One region of the Streptomyces sp. NPDC001828 genome, then DNA from elsewhere that is predicted to be linked to it. Evidence: riboswitches for the same ligand, from Rfam matches in the RefSeq annotation. Region 1 holds a riboswitch; each other region holds the start of a gene.

Region 1 (5,919 bases):
ACCGACGAGGCCGTGCACCTCGGCGCCCGTTACTCGGTGCTCGGCGCCCTGGTGGGCGGGCTCGCGGCGGGGACGGTGTGGGGCGCGCTCGCCTGGCTGCTCGGCTCGGGGCGGATGTCGGTGGCCTCGGCGGGCACCGCGGTGTTCGCGCTGCGCACGGTCTCCTCCTCGCTGCACGGCGTGGTCGGGTACGGGACGCGGCTCTTCCGTACCGGGCTCTACCTCGACGACTGGGCCGAGTTCATCGACGAGGCCGGCGGGCACCGGATGGCCCGCGGCACCCTGGTTCCGCCCGCACCGGACGTCGTACGGGCCGAGGCGCTGACGTACCGCTATCCCGGCAGCGAGCGGGCCGCCCTGGAGAAGGTGACGCTTGAGGTGCGCAAGGGCGAGGTGCTCGCGCTCGTCGGCGAGAACGGGTCCGGCAAGACCACCCTCAGCAAGCTGCTCACCGGTCTGTATCTGCCCAGCGAGGGGGCGGTGACCTGGGACGGGATCGGCGTCGAGCGGTGCGATCCGCAGGCCCTGTGGCGGCAGACCGCCGTCGTGCCGCAGGACTTCGCGCACTGGCCGATGTCCGCGCGCGACAACATCACGCTGGGGCAGCCGCACGGCGGCGACGAGTCCGTGCACCGCGCCGCCGCCCACTCCGGCGCCGCCGAGGTCGTCGACGGGCTGCGCAGCGGGCTCGACACCCTGCTCGCGCGGGAGTGGTTCGGGGGCGTGGAGCTGTCGGGCGGGCAGTGGCAGCGGATCGCGATCGCCCGCGCCTTCCACCGCCCGGCCGGACTGCTCGTGATGGACGAGCCGACGAGCGCGCTCGACGCCCGTGCCGAGCACCGCATCTTCACCGGCCTGCGGACGGTCGCCCGCGACCGCGCGGTGGTCCTGGTGACCCACCGGCTCGCGAACGTGGCGGTCGCCGACCGCATCGTCGTGCTCGACCGGGGCCGGATCCTCCAGGAGGGCACCTTCGCCGAACTCGTGGCGGCGGACGGCCTGTTCAGGGAGTTGTGGCTGCTGCAGAACGACCGGGGCAACCCACGGGACGACCCGGGCGTGCCGGGGCCGCGCGCGGGCGGCTGACCCCGGCCCCCCTCACGCACGCGCCGGGCCCGCTCTTCACACCCCGTTCGCCGCCCACTTCTGCTCGACCTTCCCGAACCGCCAGTACGCGAGGGCCGCCGCCCAGACCACCACGAACAGGCCGACGATGACGAAGCCGACGTTGTCCATGTTCAGCTCCGCGATCCAGCCGCTGACCGGGTCGGTGAGGTCGAGCTTCTCGTGCAGGACGCCGACGAGTTCGATGGTGCCGATGAAGAAGGCCACCGCGATGGAGAGACCCGTGATGGTGAGGTTGTAGTAGACCTTGCGGACCGGGTTCGAGAACGCCCACTGGTAGGCGAAGTTCATGAACGTGCCGTCGAGGGTGTCGAACAGGCTCATCCCCGCCGCGAACAGCAGCGGCAGGCAGAGGATGGCGTACCAGGGCAGTCCGGCGGCGGCGCCGGTGCCGGCCATCACCATCAGGGTGACCTCGGTCGCGGTGTCGAAGCCGAGGCCGAAGAGGAAGCCGAGCGGGAACATCTGGCCGGGCCGGGATATGGACTTGGTGAAGCGGCCGAGGACACGGTTCATGAACCCCCGCGAGTCCAGGTGCGCTTCGAGTTCCCTCTCGTCGTACGCGCCCGCCCGCATCGCGCGGAACACCTTCAGGATGCCGAACAGGGCCACCAGGTTGAGGGCCGCGATGAGGTAGAGGAAGGAGCCGGAGGCCGTGGTCCCGACCACGCCGAGCACCTGGTGGGCGCTGGAGTCCTCGTTCATCAGGGTGCCCGCGAGCTGGGCGCCGCCCGCCACCAGGCCCGCCATCACGACGACGACGCTGGAGTGGCCGAGCGCGAACCAGAAGCCCACGGACACCGGCCGCTTGCCGTCGGCCATCAGCTTGCGGGTGGTGTTGTCGATGGCCGCGATGTGGTCGGCGTCGAAGGCGTGCCGCATGCCGAGGGTGTAGGCGGTGATGCCGAGGCCGATGCCGTACGTCTTGGTGCCGACGGCGTAGTGCGCGGGGGCCACGAGCAGGAACAGGACGCCGAAGGCGACGACGTGCAGGGCGGTTATCACCGCGAGGAGGACGGCGGTTCGGACGGTGTCCTCGCGCCGCCAGCGGAAGGAGGGCACCGCTGTGGTGCCCGTCTCGGGGGACGTGCGAACGGGCAGGGTCATGCGGGTCACGCTCCAGCACCTCGTGGATCACTTCGTGAGATGCCGCGGCCGGTCTCCTGGCTGACGGGTGGGTGCCTTGGTCCCGGCCTTCCCGGGCAGGTGGATCCTGGCCAGTGGCGACGCGAGGGGACGGCGGCTCCCCGGAACCCCGGGGAACCCGATCACAGTGGCGAGGGCCGCTCCGGTTTCGCACCGGTCTTCCCGAACACCACGGCCCGGCCACCCTAAATCATCCGTCGCCCGGGGCCGGGCGCGGGCCCGCGTCGCACCCCCGGCTTCCCGGGGGCGCGACCCGGCCCGAAGCGCGGGCGCCTCCCGGCGCCCCGCGATACGGGAGAACCCGTCGTGCGTCAGCGCCCGTCGTAGATCAGCGCACGCACCATCCGGCAGGTCGTCTCCGACGGCGGATGTACGCCGATGAGCGCGGCCACGGTGCGTATCGTCCGGTCGGGCGCCTGCTCGGGCCGGTAGACGCCGGTGTCGAGCAGGGCGATGGCCAGGCGCATGGCCTTCAGGCGCCGGTTGTGGGACTCGTACCACACGCGCGGACGCCCGGCGGGCAGCGGGACCTTGTGAAGGGGCTGGAGGGACAGCTGTTTCGGGGCGTGCGAGGTGAGTACGGCAGCGGTCATGGGCATCCTCCTGGGCGGTCGGGAACCCTCACTTACTACCTCGATTTTACTGCGGGGCACTGACAATCGGCCCTGGCCAGCGGGGCTTTGACGAGGCGTCGCGGGTAGCCTGGCGGCATGGAGATCTGGATCAACCCGGCCTGTTCGAAATGCCGCGCCGCGGTGGACCTGCTGGACGCGGAGGGTGCCGACTACACGGTGCGCCGCTACCTCGAAGACGTCCCCTCGTCCGAGGAGATCCGGGCCGTGCTCGACCGGCTCGGCCTCGAACCGTGGGACATCGCGCGCACCCAGGAGGCCGCCGCCGAGGAGCTCGGCCTGAAGGAGTGGCCGCGTGACGCGGGTGCCCGCGAGCGCTGGGTGACCGCGCTCGCCGAGCACCCCGAGCTGATCCAGCGCCCGATCATCACGGCGGACGACGGCACGGCCGTGGTGGGCCGCACCGACGACGCCGTGCGCGACGCCCTGGCGCGCAAGTAGCGCGTCGCCGGGCGGACTTCCGCCCGGCAGCCGTTCGTCAGGCCCGGCCGAGCTGGGCCTCCGCCTCGGCGAGCAGCTCGGTGATCCGGGCGCCGAACCGGGCGTCGCAGGGGTGCGGCACCCCGGTACGGGCCGCGTCGAGGAGGGCGTCGATCGCGGCGCCGAAGGCGTCGAGCGCGCCGCCCCAGCCGGGCATCACCTCGGCGCCCGACTCGCCGAGCAGCGACACCTCGACGCCCGCCGCGGCCGGCGGGGCGGTGAAGCTCAGGTCGGCGGTGCTGGAGGCGCCCGAGGCGTGCCGCAGGATCAGGTGCGCGGTGTCGCCGGGTCCCGCCGCCGCCGTCAGTGCGGTCACCTCGCCGAGCACCCCGGCGAGCACGGCGAGCGCGTGCGGGCCCACGTCCCAGAGCGCGCCCTTCTCGCCCCGCCAGGGCGAGGCGGCGTACGGGCTGCGCTCGGCACCCGGCGTGAACAGCGACCCGTACCACCGCGCCCGGCCGGTGAACCACCCTTCCGCAGCGGCCTGTTGGGCCATCCAGGCCGCGGTCTCCCGCGCGAAGCGCAGCGTGAAGAACACGACGGAGGCGACCTCGGCCCGCTCGGCCGCCCCGGCCAGCTCGCGGGCGCTCACCACGCTCGTCGCGACCGGCTTGTCCAGGAGCAGATGGCAGCCCGCCGCCGCGGCCCGCACCGCGAGCGGCGCCTGCACGTCCGGTGGGAGCGCGAAGGCGACGGCGTCGCAGTCCGCGAACAGGGCCTCGGCGTCCTCGTACACCGCCACCCCGTGCTCCCGGGCGAGCACGCCGGCCGCCTCGGGCCGCCGGCCCCACACCCCGACGAAGTCCACGCCGGGGTGCGCGGCGAGCGCGGGCGCGTGGGTGGCGGCGGCCCAGGGGCCGGTGCCGAGGAGTCCTATGCGGGGGGTGGCGGCGCTCTCGTTCATGGGGACCAGTCTGCCCCGGGCGGCGCGTGGGGCGCGAAGGACGGCTCGCGCTGTCGGTATACGAGCCGGATACGAACCTCAGCGCGCCGCGGCGGCCTGCGGTCGGGACGGCCCGGAGTGCCTCTCCGGACGGCCGTTTGGGACGAAACGCCGAGGTTGCGGGCACCGCCGTCGGAGGAACCACACAGGCGTGGGCTTCTCGACGCGCCTGTGGAACCCCAGGTAACACCGGGTTCACAAACGGGCAACGGGCGGGAAATTTCGGGGTGTGAGGCTGCGGGGCATACAGCAGCGCCGCAGCGTGGCAGCGCGCAGGCAACCCGCAGCTCCCACAGAGGATGGCTTCCGTGACGTACAAGGCCGAGTACATCTGGATCGACGGCACCGAGCCGACCGCCAAGCTCCGCTCGAAGACGAAGATCATGGCCGGTGCGCCCGTCGCCGTCGCGGAGCTGCCCATCTGGGGCTTCGACGGGTCCAGCACCAACCAGGCCGAGGGCCACGCGTCGGACCGCGTCCTGAAGCCGGTGTTCGCCTGTCCGGACCCGATCCGGGGCGGCGAGAACATCCTGGTCCTGTGCGAGGTCTTCGACATCGACGGGACGCCGCACGCCTCCAACACCCGTGCCCTGCTGCGCCCGCTCGCCGAGCGGTTCGCCGCGCAGGAGCCGGTCTTCGGCATCGAGCAGGAGTACACGTTCTTCGACGGCGCCCGCCCGCTCGGCTTCCCCGTGGGCGGCTTCCCGGCCGCGCAGGGCGGCTACTACTGCGGCGTCGGCGCGGACGAGATCTTCGGCCGCGAGATCGTCGAGAAGCACCTCGACCACTGCCTCGCCGCGGGCCTGAGCATCTCCGGCATCAACGCCGAGGTCATGCCCGGCCAGTGGGAGTTCCAGGTCGGACCGGTCGGCCCCCTGGAGGTCTCCGACCAGCTGTGGATCGCGCGCTGGCTGCTCTACCGCACCGCCGAGGACTTCAACGTGTCGGCCACCCTCGACCCGAAGCCGGTCAAGGGCGACTGGAACGGCGCGGGCGCGCACACCAACTTCTCCACCCGGGCGATGCGCGAGGGCTACGACGCGATCATCACCGCGTGCGAGGCGCTCGGCGAGGGCTCCAAGCCCATGGACCACGTCAAGAACTACGGCGCCGGCATCGACGACCGGCTGACCGGCCTGCACGAGACGGCCCCGTGGGACCAGTACAAGTACGGCGTCTCGGACCGCGGCGCCTCGGTCCGCATCCCGTGGCAGGTCGAGGTGGACCGCAAGGGCTACATCGAGGACCGGCGCCCGAACGCCAACGTCGACCCGTACGTGGTGACCCGTCTGATCGTCGACACCTGCTGCACCGGCCTGGAGAAGGCCGGCCAGGTCTGAGCCGTCCGCCACGCGTTCACGAGGGCGTCCACCGCTGCGGCGGTGGGCGCCCCCACGCGTTCCGGGGCCGGGTTCGCGGGGCCGACGGCCCGGTTCGGAGCGGCTGACGGTCCGTTCGGAGCGGCTGATTCCGGTCACGCTGTGCCAAGGATCCGTATCAGTCTGTGGGAGGGGGCTGCTGCACCGGGCGGATCGTCTGGTTGAATGGGGACATGACCAGCATCCAGAGCACCTCGACAGGTCGCACCGACCT
Region 2 (5,919 bases), on a different contig from region 1:
GTAATCCACTGCTTCGTCGGGTCCGGTCGCGGGTCGCACTCGCGGGATCCCTGGCCGCGCTCGTTCTCGGCTGCGCCGCGCTCGCGGCCCCGCCCGGGGCCGCCGCCGAGACCAGGCCCGCGGGCCACGACGTCTCCTCGCACCAGGGCAGCGTCGACTGGGCGGCGGCCAGGAGCCGGGGCGCCTCCTTCGTCTACGTGAAGGCGACCGAGGCGACGACGTACCGCAATCCCTACTTCGGCCAGCAGTACGACGGCGCCCGGAGGGCGGGTCTGGTCCGGGGCGCCTACCACTTCGCGGTTCCCGGCCAGTCCTCGGGCCGGGCGCAGGCCGACTACTTCGTGCGCAACGGCGGCGGCTGGACCGGCGACGGCTGGACGCTGCCGCCCGCGGTGGACCTGGAGCACAACCCGTACGGCAAGGACACCAAGGACGCCAAGGACACCAAGAGCCGCAGTTCCGCCAAGTGCTACGGCCTGAGCCCGGCCGCGATGACCCAGTGGATCGCCGGGTTCAGCGACGAGGTGCGGCTGCGCACCGGGCGCCGGCCGGTGATCTACACGACCGCCGCCTGGTGGAACGACTGCACCGGGCGCAGCCGCGCCTTCGGGCCGACCCACGCACTGTGGCTGGCCAGGTACGCCACCACGCCGGGCGCGCTGCCCGCGGGCTGGTCGTACTGGACGCTCTGGCAGTACGCGAACGGCGGCGGGAGCCTGCCGGGTGACCAGAATCTCTTCAATGGGAGTTTTGCGCAGTTGAAGCGGTTCGCGGCCGGGCGCTGAACGGGCCCCGCTCGCCGACGGGGAGCGAGAAACGGCCACGGTCACCGCTGCGCCCGCCCCAGTTCATCTTCCGTTCACTCAGGTTACTTACGTTCGTCCCGCCACTGACGTCGAACGATTGACTGGGTAAATGGAACACATCACGCTGCTGCTCGCGATTGTGATCGTGACAGCTCTCGTGTTCGATTTCACGAACGGTTTCCATGACACCGCCAACGCGATGGCCACCACCATCTCGACCGGCGCCCTGAAGCCCAAGACGGCGGTCGCCATGTCCGCCGCGCTCAACCTGGTCGGCGCGTTCCTGTCAGTGGAGGTCGCCAAGACGATCTCCGGCGGGATCATCGACGAAAAAGGCATCAGAACCGAGGTCATCTTCGCGGCCCTGGTCGGTGCCATCCTCTGGAACCTCCTGACCTGGCTGCTCGGACTGCCCTCCAGCTCCTCGCACGCCCTGTTCGGCGGCCTCATCGGTGCCGCGGTCATGTCGGCCGGCTGGGGCTCGGTCAACGGCTCCACCGTCGTCACCAAGGTGCTGCTCCCCGCCGTCGCCGCCCCGATCGTCGCGGGTGTCGCCGCGATGCTGGCCACCAAGCTCACGTACCGGATCAACCGGAACACCGACCCGAAGGCCACCGCCAAGGGCTACCGGGCCGGCCAGATCGCCTCGGCCGGTCTCGTCTCGCTCGCCCACGGCACCAACGACGCGCAGAAGACGATGGGCATCATCACCCTCGCCCTGGTCACCGGCGGAGTGCTGCACCCGGGCGCGAACCCCCCGCTGTGGGTCATCGTCTCGGCCGGTCTGGCCATCGCGATGGGCACCTACCTCGGCGGCTGGCGCATCATCCGCACCATGGGCAAGGGCCTGACCGAGCTGCGCCCGCCGCAGGGCTTCGCCGCCCAGACCGGTGCCGCCACCGTCATCCTGGCCTCCTCGCACATCGGCTTCTCGCTCTCCACCACCCAGGTCTGCTCCGGCTCCGTCATGGGCGCGGGCCTCGGCCGCAAGGGCGGAGTGGTCCGCTGGTCCACCGCGAGCCGCATGGCGGTCGCCTGGGTCCTGACGCTGCCGGCCGCCGGCCTGGTCGGCGCGGGCGCGGAGTTCCTCACCCAGCAGGGCACCTGGGGCATCGCCGCCGTCGCGGTCCTCCTGATCGCCGGCTCGGGCGTCATCTGGAAGCTGTCGCGCCGCCAGCCGGTCGACCACCACAACGTCACCGCCGACGAGGTCGTCGAGACTCCCGTGGCCGAGCCCGCCGGTGTCATCACCACCGCGATCGCCGCCGTCACCCCGCCCCCGACCGGCCTCGCCGCGGCGGCCGCCGACCTCAAGGCCACCATCCAGTCCCCGGCCCCGGTGGCCCCCGCCGATCCGCCCACCCCGGCGACGGTCTGACCCCGCTGCTCCGGCACAGCTAAGGAATCCTCATGCACATCGACTGGGCAGCTCTCGGCTCCGTCTTCGGCGTCAGCCTCGCGGTGACCGTCGGCCTGGTGGGCCTGTTCACCCTCGGCATCGTCGGCCTCACCAAGCGGGAGGCCGCGGCCTCCGGCACCGCGGGCAACGTGGCGATGGCCCGCACCGGCGCGTACGCCTGCTTCGCGCTCTGCGCGGCGGCCGTGGCGTACGGGATCTATCTGATCGTCGCCTGACCCGCGCGTCGCACCGCCCGACCCGCACGCACCACCCGAACCGCCCCGTGGCCCCCGCCGCGGGGCGGTTCGCCGTGACGCCGGGCACTCTCTCGCGCCGCAGGTCAACAGCAAGTTGACGGGTGTTCTCGCACCGTGGTGGACTGCACCGGCCAGCTACGGCGGCAGAAGAGGAAGCCGGTGCGAATCCGGCGCGGTCCCGCCACTGTCACCGGGGAGAGATCCCCGTGAAGCCAGGAACTCTCACCGCCGGTCACGTCGTACCAGGGCGCGGACACCCTGAGTGAGGACACACCGCCATGCGCGCCTGCCCGTCGAGACCTTCCGGCCCCCTCCGCGACGCCCCGGCGCGCTGAGCATGCGGGCCACTCGCACCTTCGCCTACGGCGCCGCGGCCGGGCTCATCGGCGACCTCCTGCTCGGCGACCCGCGCCGCGGCCATCCCGTCGCCGCGTTCGGCCGGGCGGCCGCCGCCGCCGAACGCGCACTGTGGCGCGACGACCGCGGCCGGGGCGCGCTGCACACCCTGGTGTGCGCGGGCGGCGCGGCGGGCGCCGCGGCCCTCGTCTCCCGTGCCGTACGCGGCCGCCCCCACGCATCCGTCGCGCTGACCGCCGCCGCCACCTGGACGGTGGTGGGCGGCACCTCGCTGGGCCGCGAGGCCCGCGCGATCGGCGGGGCGCTGGCAGCGGGCGACATCGAGGTGGCCCGGGAGCGCCTGCCGCACCTGTGCGGGCGCGACCCGCAGTCCCTGGACGCCGACGGCATCGCCCGCGCGGTCGTCGAGTCGGTCGCCGAGAACACCTCGGACGCGGTCGTCGGCGCCCTGGTGTGGGGCGCGCTCGCGGGCGTACCCGGACTCGTGGGCTTCCGGGCGGTCAACACCCTCGACGCGATGGTCGGGCACAAGTCGCCCAGGTACCGCCGCTACGGCTGGGCCTCGGCGCGCCTCGACGACGTGATGGGCTGGCCGGGCGCCCGCCTCACCGCCGTCCTCGCGGCCCTCGCGGGCCCCGACACCCGGGGCGCGGCACGGGCCTGGCGCGCGGACGCCGCCCGGCACCCGAGCCCCAACGCGGGCCCCGTGGAAGCCGCGTTCGCGGGGGCGCTCGGCGTACGGCTCGGCGGCACGCTCTCGTACGCGGGACGCGTCGAGCACCGGCCGGTCCTGAACGCGCCGGGGCGGGCCGTCGAAGTCGCGGACATCGAACGGGCGGTACGGCTCTCGCGCACGGTGGGCTGGCTGACGCTGGCCACCGCCGTGGTGGCGCGGGCCGCTGTGAGGAGGGGACGTACATGGGTGGCGGGCTGCTGATCGCGGGCACGACATCGGACGCCGGCAAGAGCGTCGTCACGGCCGGGATCTGCCGCTGGCTGGTGCGCCGGGGCGTCAAGGTCGCGCCCTTCAAGGGCCAGAACATGTCGCTGAACTCGTTCGTCACGCGCGAGGGCGCGGAGATCGGCCGGGCGCAGGCGATGCAGGCGCAGGCGGCCCGGGTGGAGCCGACCGCGCTCATGAACCCGGTGCTGCTCAAGCCCGGCAGCGACCGCTCCAGCCAGGTCGTCCTCATGGGCAGGCCGGTGGGCGAGCTGAGCGCCCGCGGGTTCTTCGGCACGTCCGGCGGGCCGTCCGCCGGGAACGCGCTGAGCGGAGGGCGCCGAGAGGCGCTCCTCGGCCCCGTCCTTGACTGCCTCGCGGAGCTCAGGAACACGTACGACGCCGTGATCTGCGAAGGCGCGGGCAGCCCGGCCGAGATCAATCTGCGGCGCACCGACATCGTCAACATGGGCATAGCGCGAGCCGCCCGGCTGCCCGTGGTGGTGGTCGGCGACATCGACCGGGGCGGCGTCTTCGCCTCGTTCTTCGGGACGACGGCGCTGCTGAGCCCCGAGGACCAGGCGCTGGTCGCGGGGTACGTCGTCAACAAGTTCCGGGGCGATGTGACGCTCCTGGAGCCCGGCATCGAGATGCTGCGCGGCCTCACCGGGCGGCACACCTACGGGATCCTGCCGTACGCCCACGGCCTGGGCATCGACGAGGAGGACGGGCTGCGCGTCTCGATGCGCGGGGCCGTGCGGGAGTCGGTGGTGACGCCTCCGGTCGGCGAGGACGTGCTGCGGGTCGCGGTCTGCGCGGTGCCGCTGATGTCCAACTTCACCGACGTGGACGCGCTCGCGGCCGAACCCGGCGTGGTCGTGCGGTTCGTGGACCGGCCCGAGGAGCTCACCGACGCCGACCTGGTGGTCGTGCCCGGCACGCGCGGCACGGTCCGCGCCCTGGAGTGGCTGCGCGAGCGGGGCCTGGCGGCCGAGCTCGCCCGCCGGGCCGCCGGGGGCCGCCCGGTCCTCGGCATCTGCGGCGGGTTCCAGCTGCTCGGTGAACACATCGAGGACGACGTCGAGTCGAAGGCGGGCACGGTGGCGGGCCTCGGGCTGCTGCCCGTACGGGTGCGGTTCGCCGCCGAGAAGACCCTGGCCCGGCCCGTCGGCGAGGCCCTCGGCGAGCGGGTCGAGGGGTACGAGATCCACCACGGGGTGGCCCAGGTCCTGGGCGGGGAGACCTTCCTGGACGGGTGCCGGGTGGGCTCGGTGTGGGGGACGCACTGGCACGGCTCCCTGGAGAGCGACGCGTTCCGGCGCCGGTTCCTCGAACGGGTCGCGCACGATGCGGGCCGCCGGTTCGTGCCCGCGCCCGACACCTCGTTCGGGGTGCTGCGCGAGGAGCAGCTCGACCGGCTCGGCGACCTGATCGAAGAACACGCGGACACCGACGCCCTGTTGCGCCTGATCGAGCAGGGTCCGCCCGCCGGGCTGCCCTTCATCCCGCCGGGGGCGCCATGACCAGGGCCGCCCCGCGACGCCCCGTGGACGCCCCGGCCAGTCTCGCGGGCCCCCGGCGTACAGCACTACTCGAAGGAGAGATCAGCACATGAGCACCCGGTATCCGTTCACCGCCGTCGTCGGCATGGACGACCTGCGCCTCGCGCTGCTCCTGAACGCGGTCAGCCCGGCGGTGGGCGGTGTCCTCGTCCGGGGCGAGAAGGGCACCGCCAAGAGCACCGCCGTGCGGGCGCTCGCGGATCTGCTGCCCGAGGTGACGGTCGTCGCGGGCTGCCGGTTCAGCTGCGACCCGGCCGCGCCGGACCCCGAGTGCCCGGACGGGCCGCACGAGAGCGGCCCCGGCACGGCCCGCGCGGCCCGCATGGTCGAGCTTCCCGTCGGCGCGTCCGAGGACCGCCTGGTGGGCGCCCTCGACATCGAGCGGGCGCTCGGCGAGGGCGTGAAGTCCTTCGAGCCGGGACTGCTCGCGGACGCCCACCGCGGCATCCTGTACGTCGACGAGGTCAACCTGCTGCACGACCACCTCATCGACCTGCTGCTCGACGCCGCCGCCATGGGCTCGTCCTACGTCGAGCGCGAGGGCGTCTCGGTGCGGCACGCCGCGCGGTTCCTGCTCGTCGGCACGATGAACCCCGAA
Region 3 (5,919 bases), on a different contig from region 1:
CGACGTGGCCGACGCGCGCGCCGCCCACGAGGCCGCCGTCGCGGCCGGGCACCGCGCCCTGGACGCGCCGGTGTCGGGCGGTGTGACGGGCGCCGAGGCCGGCACGCTCACCTTCATGGCGGGCGGGGGAGAGGCGGAGTACGGACAGGCCGCGCCGCTGCTCGCCGTGATGGGCAAGAAGGCCGTGCACTGCGGCGGCCCGGGCGCCGGACAGGCGGCGAAGATCTGCAACAACATGATCCTCGGCGTCTCGATGATCGCGGTCAGCGAGGCGTTCGTCCTCGGGGAGAGCCTCGGCCTGTCCCACCAGGCGCTGTACGACGTGGCCTCCACCGCGTCCGGCCAGTGCTGGGCGCTCACCGCCAACTGCCCCGTCCCGGGCCCTGTTCCGGCCAGCCCCGCCAACCGCGAGTACCGGCCCGGCTTCGCCGCGCCCCTGATGGCCAAGGACCTCGGGCTCGCGGCCAACGCCCTGCGGGCCGGCGGCATCGACTCCGGACTCGGCCTGCGTGCGGCCGAGTTGTACGCGGCGTACGCCGAAGGCGCCGGAGCGGGCGAGGACTTCTCCGGCATCGTCCACGCCCTGCGCGACGCGGCGGCGGCAGCGAGGCACCAGAAAGAGGGAACCCGATGACCGACACGGCGTACGAGACCATCGTCGTCGAGCGCAAGGGGCGCACCGCCCTGCTCACGCTCGACCGGCCCAAGGCGCTCAACGCGCTCAACCTCCAGGTCATGACCGAGGTCGTCGCCGCCACCGAGGCACTGGACCGGGATCCGGACGTGGGCTGCATCGTCCTCACCGGCTCCGAGAAGGCCTTCGCGGCCGGTGCCGACATCAAGGAGATGCGGCCGCGAAGCTACCTGGACATGTATCTCAGCGACTGGTTCACCGCCTGGGACCGGCTCGGCCAGTTGCGTACGCCGACCGTCGCGGCGGTCGCGGGCTACGCCCTCGGCGGCGGCTGTGAACTGGCCATGCTGTGCGACATTCTGCTCGCCGCCGACACGGCCGTCTTCGGTCAGCCGGAGATCAGACTCGGGGTGATCCCGGGCATCGGCGGCTCCCAGCGGCTGACCCGCGCGGTGGGCAAGGCCAAGGCGATGGAACTCTGTCTGACCGGCCGCACGATGGACGCGTCCGAGGCCGAGCGCGCCGGTCTGGTCTCCCGGATCGTGCCCGCGTCCGACCTGGTCGCCGAGGCGCTCGCGGTAGCGGACACGGTGGCCGGGATGTCCTTGCCGGTCGCGATGATGGCGAAGGAATCCGTCAACCGGGCCTTCGAAACGACCCTCGCCGAAGGCGTCCGCTTCGAACGCCGCCTGTTCCACGCGGTGTTCGCCACCCAGGACCAGAAGGAGGGCATGACGGCCTTCATCGACAAGAGGCCACCGGAGTTCACCCACCGGTAGGAAGAGCGCGGCCCGGCCGCCGTGAGCCTCCTGCCCACGGCGGCCGGGCCACCCCGCGTCAGGTCACCCGCCGGGCCTCCTGCCTCACATGGCCGCGCACACCCTGCCGTGCCAGCCACCGCTCCAGCTCCGCGACGTCCGCCCGGTCGAGCAGCGCCGGGTCGACCGTGGTCCGGATCTGGTGCGGCACCCCGGCGTCCAGGAGCAGGCGCAGGCAACGGGCAGCGGGAGCCGCGCTGTTGGAGACGCCCGTCACCTTCTCGTACGCGGCCGGGGCGGCCTTCACGTCGAAGCCGACCCAGTCGAGCAGCCCCTCCGAAAGGAGCTGCGCGAAGCGGCGCGGATAGGCGCCGCCGGTGTGCAGGCCGGTCGCGAAGCCGAGCGCGCGAGCCTCGCGCAAAGCGCCCGCCAGACCCGCCTGGAGCAGCGGCTCACCGCCCGAGAAGACGACGCCGTCCAGGAGGCCGCGACGGCGCGCGAGATGGGACGTCACCGTGTCCCAGGGCACGACGGGCGCCGAACGCGGAGGCAGGAGACCGGGGTTGTGACAGTATCCGCACCGCCACGGGCACCCCTGGCAGAAGACGGTGGTGACCAGACGGCCCGGCCAGTCGCAGCCCGAAAGCCGTGACCAGCCGCCGATCCGTATCACGCCACGGCCCCCGCGCCTTCACGGAAGTGGACCCGCTCGGCATGCTCGCCCTTCTTGCCGATGTTGAAGGAGGCGACCGGCCGGTGATACCCCATGACGCGGGTCCACACCTCGCAACTGGCCCCACACTGCGCACAGTTGGGGTGCTCTCCCGCCAGGTATCCGTGCGAGGCGCAGATCGAGAACGTCGGTGTCACCGTGAGATAGGGCAGGGAGAAGCGTTCGAGGGAGCGGCGCACCAGACTGCGGCACGCCTCCCCGGTGGAGATCCGCTCCGCCAGGTAGAGGTGCAGCACCGTGCCCCCGGTGTACTTGCCCTGCAGCTCGTCCTGCATCTCCAGCGCCGCGAAGGCGTCATCGGTCCAACCGACCGGCAGTTGCGAGGAGTTGGTGTAGTAGGGGTGCTCGTCCGAGCCGGCCTGGAGGATGCCGGGGAAGCGATCGCGGTCCTCCTTCGCGAACCGGTACGTCGTGCCCTCCGCCGGGGTCGCCTCCAGGTTGTAGAGGTGCCCGGTCTCCTCCTGGAACTCGACCATCCGGGCCCGCACGTGATCGAGCAGCCGGACGGCCAGGCCGTGCCCCTCGGGGGTGGTGATGTCGTGGGCGTCGTGGGTGAAGTTGCGGATCATCTCGTTGATCCCGTTCACGCCGATGGTGGAGAAGTGGTTGCGCAGCGTTCCGAGGTAGCGCTTGGTGTACGGGTAGAGCCCGCCGTCGATCAGGTCCTGCACGGTGACCCGCTTGATCTCCAGGCTGGTGCGGGCCAGGTCGAGGAGCCGGTCGAGCGCGCTGAACAGGCCGCTCTCGTCACCGGCGTGGACGTGGCCGAGCCGGGCGCAGTTGACGGTGACGACCCCGAGGGAGCCCGTCTGCTCCGCGCTGCCGAATAGGCCGTTGCCTCGCTTGAGCAGTTCGGTCAGGTCCAGCTGGAGCCGGCAGCACATGGAGCGGATCTGGTGCGGCTGGAGGTCGGAGTTGATGAAGTTCTGGAAGTACGGCAGCCCGTACTTCGCCGTCATCGCGAACAGCCGCTCGGCGTTCTCGCTGTCCCAGGGGAAGTCCCGGGTGATGTTGTACGTGGGGATGGGAAAGGTGAACACCCGCCCGGTGGCGTCGCCTTCGGCCATCACCTCGATGTAGGCGCGGTTGATCAGATCCATCTCGGCCTGGAGGTCCCCGTAGCGGAAGTCCATCTCCATGCCGCCGATCACGGGCACCTGCTCCCGCAGATCGGCCGGGCAGGTCCAGTCGAAGGTGAGGTTGGTGAACGGGGTCTGGGTGCCCCAGCGGGAGGGCACGTTCAGGTTGTGCACCATCTCCTGGACGCATTGGCGGACCTCGCCGTACGTCATCGCGTCCTTGCGGACGAACGGCGCCATGTAGGTGTCGAAGGAGCTGAATGCCTGGGCGCCGGCCCACTCGTTCTGCAGTGTGCCGAGGAAGTTCACGATCTGGCCCGTGGCGGAGGAGAAGTGCCGTGGCGGCGCCGAGTCGATCTGCCCGGGCACCCCGTTGAACCCCTCGGTGATCAGGGTGCGCAGCGACCAGCCCGCGCAGTAGCCCGCGAGCATGTCGAGATCGTGGATGTGAAGGTCGCCCTCCCGGTGCGCGCGCCCGACCGCCGGCGGATACACCTGGTCCAGCCAGTAGTTGGCGATGACCTTCCCGGCGGCGTTGAGGATCAGCCCGCCGAGCGAATAGCCCTGATTGGCATTGGCGTTGACCCGCCAGTCGCTGCGGTCCAGATATTCGGTCACGGAATCGACGGCGTCGACAACAGTCACGTCGGCCCTCCCACGAGGCGTCGGAACGTCCTCCGGGCGTGAGTACGCGCGGAGCTGCGCCGGCAGGTATCGGACTCGTGGACCCGTGCGGACGCGTCTGCGCCCGACCGTCGTACCCACTCACCGTTGCGGGGCAGTCCCGGATTCCCACCGGGTTCCCTCTTGCCTCGACGCGCGACCTCGGCCACAGGCGTCGAACCGGCAGAACGAAACACTACATCTGCGATGTGGTGTGAGGACTCGACACAAGATGTTGTGTGACCATGGTCCTGTACCAGGGCTGCATCGGCGGGACTTCAGTCCCGCCGGGCGCGGGAGGGCGCCGGGCCCCGGGCGTCAGCCGGTGCTGGGCGGGGTGGCCTGGTCGGCGTCGAGCTGGTGATCGGCCCAGACGTAGCTCTCCGGGAGCAACTCGGCGACGGAGACCGTCCGGAGCCGCTCGCCCGCGCCGACGATGACCCGCAGGGCGGGGAAGTGGTCGAGAAGCACTTGGCGGCAACGCCCGCACGGCGGAACGACCCCCCGGTCACGGTCGCCCACGGCGACGACCGTCTCCAACTCGTACGCGCCCTGGGCCGCGGCCGTGCCGATGAGGACCAGCTCGGCGCAAGGCCCGCCGGTGAAGTGGTACACGTTCACCGCGGTGATGATCCGTCCGTCCGGAGTGCGCCCGGCGGCGGCCATCGTGTGGTTGTCGCCGCGGCAGCGAACACGCGCGACGTCCGACGCGGCCTGGACGAGCTCGTGGTCGACGGGGTGGGACTGGGTCGTCATCATGTCTGCCTTCGTGCGGTGTTCGGTTCCGCGACGATGGCTTGAGCGGTGAGGATGCGCAAGCGGATATGAGCGCGGCCGCGCCGGAAGGTGAGCGGCTCTCGCCGCCTCCCTCCCGCCCGGCGGGCGCTTCGGCTCAGCCGGTCAGCGAGGCGACCGCCTTGTCCACCGGGACGCTTCCGCCGACCAGTTCCAGCGTCCGCCCCGTGGTCGCGGGCTCGTCGAGCAGGGCCGCCAGGACGGAGGCGACGTCGTCACGGGTGATGGCACCGCCTCCGGTGGACTCGGCGAGGGTGACCAGGCCCGTGCCCGCCCCGTTGGTGAGCTGGCCCGGGCGCAGGATGGTCCAGTCGAGCCCGGCCCGCGCCCGTACGTCCGCGTCGGCTGCCGCCTTGGCGTACAGGTAGGCGGCGAATACGGAGTCGGAGCCACGGGGTGCGGGCGCGTTCCTTGCACCCAGGGCGGAGACGACGATGAAGCGCCGCACCCCGGCGGCCTCGGCCGCGTCCGCGAACAGGGAACACGCGGCGCGGTCCACGGTGTCCTTGCGGGCCACACCGCTGCCCGGCCCCGCACCCGCCGCGAACACGGCCGCGTCCGCGCCTTCGAGGTGCCGGGCGAGCTCGTCGAGGGAGGCCGACTCCAGGTCGCACACGACGGGTTCGGCGCCCGCTGCCAGCAGATCGCCCGCCTGCTCCGCCCTGCGGATGATCCCCGCGACCTCGTCCCCGCGCGCGTGCAGCAGCCGTTCGAGCCGCAGCGCGATCTGACCATGACCACCAGCGATGACAATGCGCATGTCACCGACCCTATGCGCCGGGCCGGGGCTCCGCCGGAAAATCACCGATCCTCCACCGCCCCGGACCGCGCCGACCCCGGCGGTCCTGGGGAAGTGCCCATGAGCACAGGGGGACAGGCCCGTGCGGCCGTCGGGCACAGCCCCAACGGCCGCCGCTGTCAGCTCAGTTGGGCCGCGAGCTCACCTGAGGCCCAACTGCTGTTGGCAGGCGCGGACGACCGAGGGGTCGAAGCCGGTGCCCTTGGCCCAGGCACACACCTGGCCGGGGTCGTAGCGGGGGCGGGGCTGCCCCTGATGGCGCTGCGCCGGGGCGGGTGCGGGGTGCCGCGCCGCGGCCCGGCCGTGGGCCGGAGCGCGGTGGGCCGAGTCCGCGGCCTGGGGGCGCGGGCGGTCCGGAGCGGATGGCCCGGCCGGCCGGGCGCTGCCCGTGCCGTGGCTGGTGGGCGCCGGGGCGCCGGCCGGGGCCAGGGTCTCGCGGCCGGGCGGCTGCTCGGGCC

What was found. A riboswitch is a leader RNA that binds a small molecule or an ion and turns the genes downstream of it on or off. The one in region 1 is predicted to bind cobalamin.
Region 2: linked by a shared signal. The riboswitch ahead of ACFYZA_RS26065 (cobalamin biosynthesis protein) and the one ahead of ACFYZA_RS10765 (HoxN/HupN/NixA family nickel/cobalt transporter) in region 1 are both predicted to bind cobalamin.
Region 3: linked by a shared signal. The riboswitch ahead of ACFYZA_RS04525 (ribonucleoside triphosphate reductase) and the one ahead of ACFYZA_RS10765 (HoxN/HupN/NixA family nickel/cobalt transporter) in region 1 are both predicted to bind cobalamin.

Annotation. Positions count from the first base shown of each region.
Region 1 covers NZ_JBIATV010000002.1:843,301-849,219, reverse strand. The annotation lists gene ACFYZA_RS10770 (ABC transporter ATP-binding protein) at 1-1,086, shown strand, start outside; gene ACFYZA_RS10765 (HoxN/HupN/NixA family nickel/cobalt transporter) at 1,123-2,232, opposite strand; cobalamin riboswitch at 2,261-2,460, opposite strand; gene ACFYZA_RS10760 (hypothetical protein) at 2,583-2,864, opposite strand; gene ACFYZA_RS10755 (ArsC/Spx/MgsR family protein) at 2,982-3,344, shown strand; gene ACFYZA_RS10750 (Gfo/Idh/MocA family protein) at 3,382-4,287, opposite strand; gene glnII (glutamine synthetase) at 4,635-5,666, shown strand.
Region 2 covers NZ_JBIATV010000010.1:66,199-72,117, forward strand. The annotation lists gene ACFYZA_RS26050 (GH25 family lysozyme) at 1-785, shown strand, start outside; gene ACFYZA_RS26055 (anion permease) at 916-2,184, shown strand; gene ACFYZA_RS26060 (hypothetical protein) at 2,217-2,441, shown strand; cobalamin riboswitch at 2,563-2,705, shown strand; gene ACFYZA_RS26065 (cobalamin biosynthesis protein) at 2,800-3,756, shown strand; gene ACFYZA_RS26070 (cobyric acid synthase) at 3,738-5,282, shown strand; gene ACFYZA_RS26075 (putative cobaltochelatase) at 5,371-5,919, shown strand, end outside.
Region 3 covers NZ_JBIATV010000001.1:973,168-979,086, forward strand. The annotation lists gene mmsB (3-hydroxyisobutyrate dehydrogenase) at 1-634, shown strand, start outside; gene ACFYZA_RS04515 (enoyl-CoA hydratase) at 631-1,413, shown strand; gene ACFYZA_RS04520 (anaerobic ribonucleoside-triphosphate reductase activating protein) at 1,472-2,065, opposite strand; gene ACFYZA_RS04525 (ribonucleoside triphosphate reductase) at 2,062-3,849, opposite strand; cobalamin riboswitch at 3,893-4,067, opposite strand; gene ACFYZA_RS04530 (cytidine deaminase family protein) at 4,186-4,623, opposite strand; gene ACFYZA_RS04535 (NAD(P)H-binding protein) at 4,760-5,422, opposite strand; gene ACFYZA_RS04540 (hypothetical protein) at 5,603-5,919, opposite strand, start outside.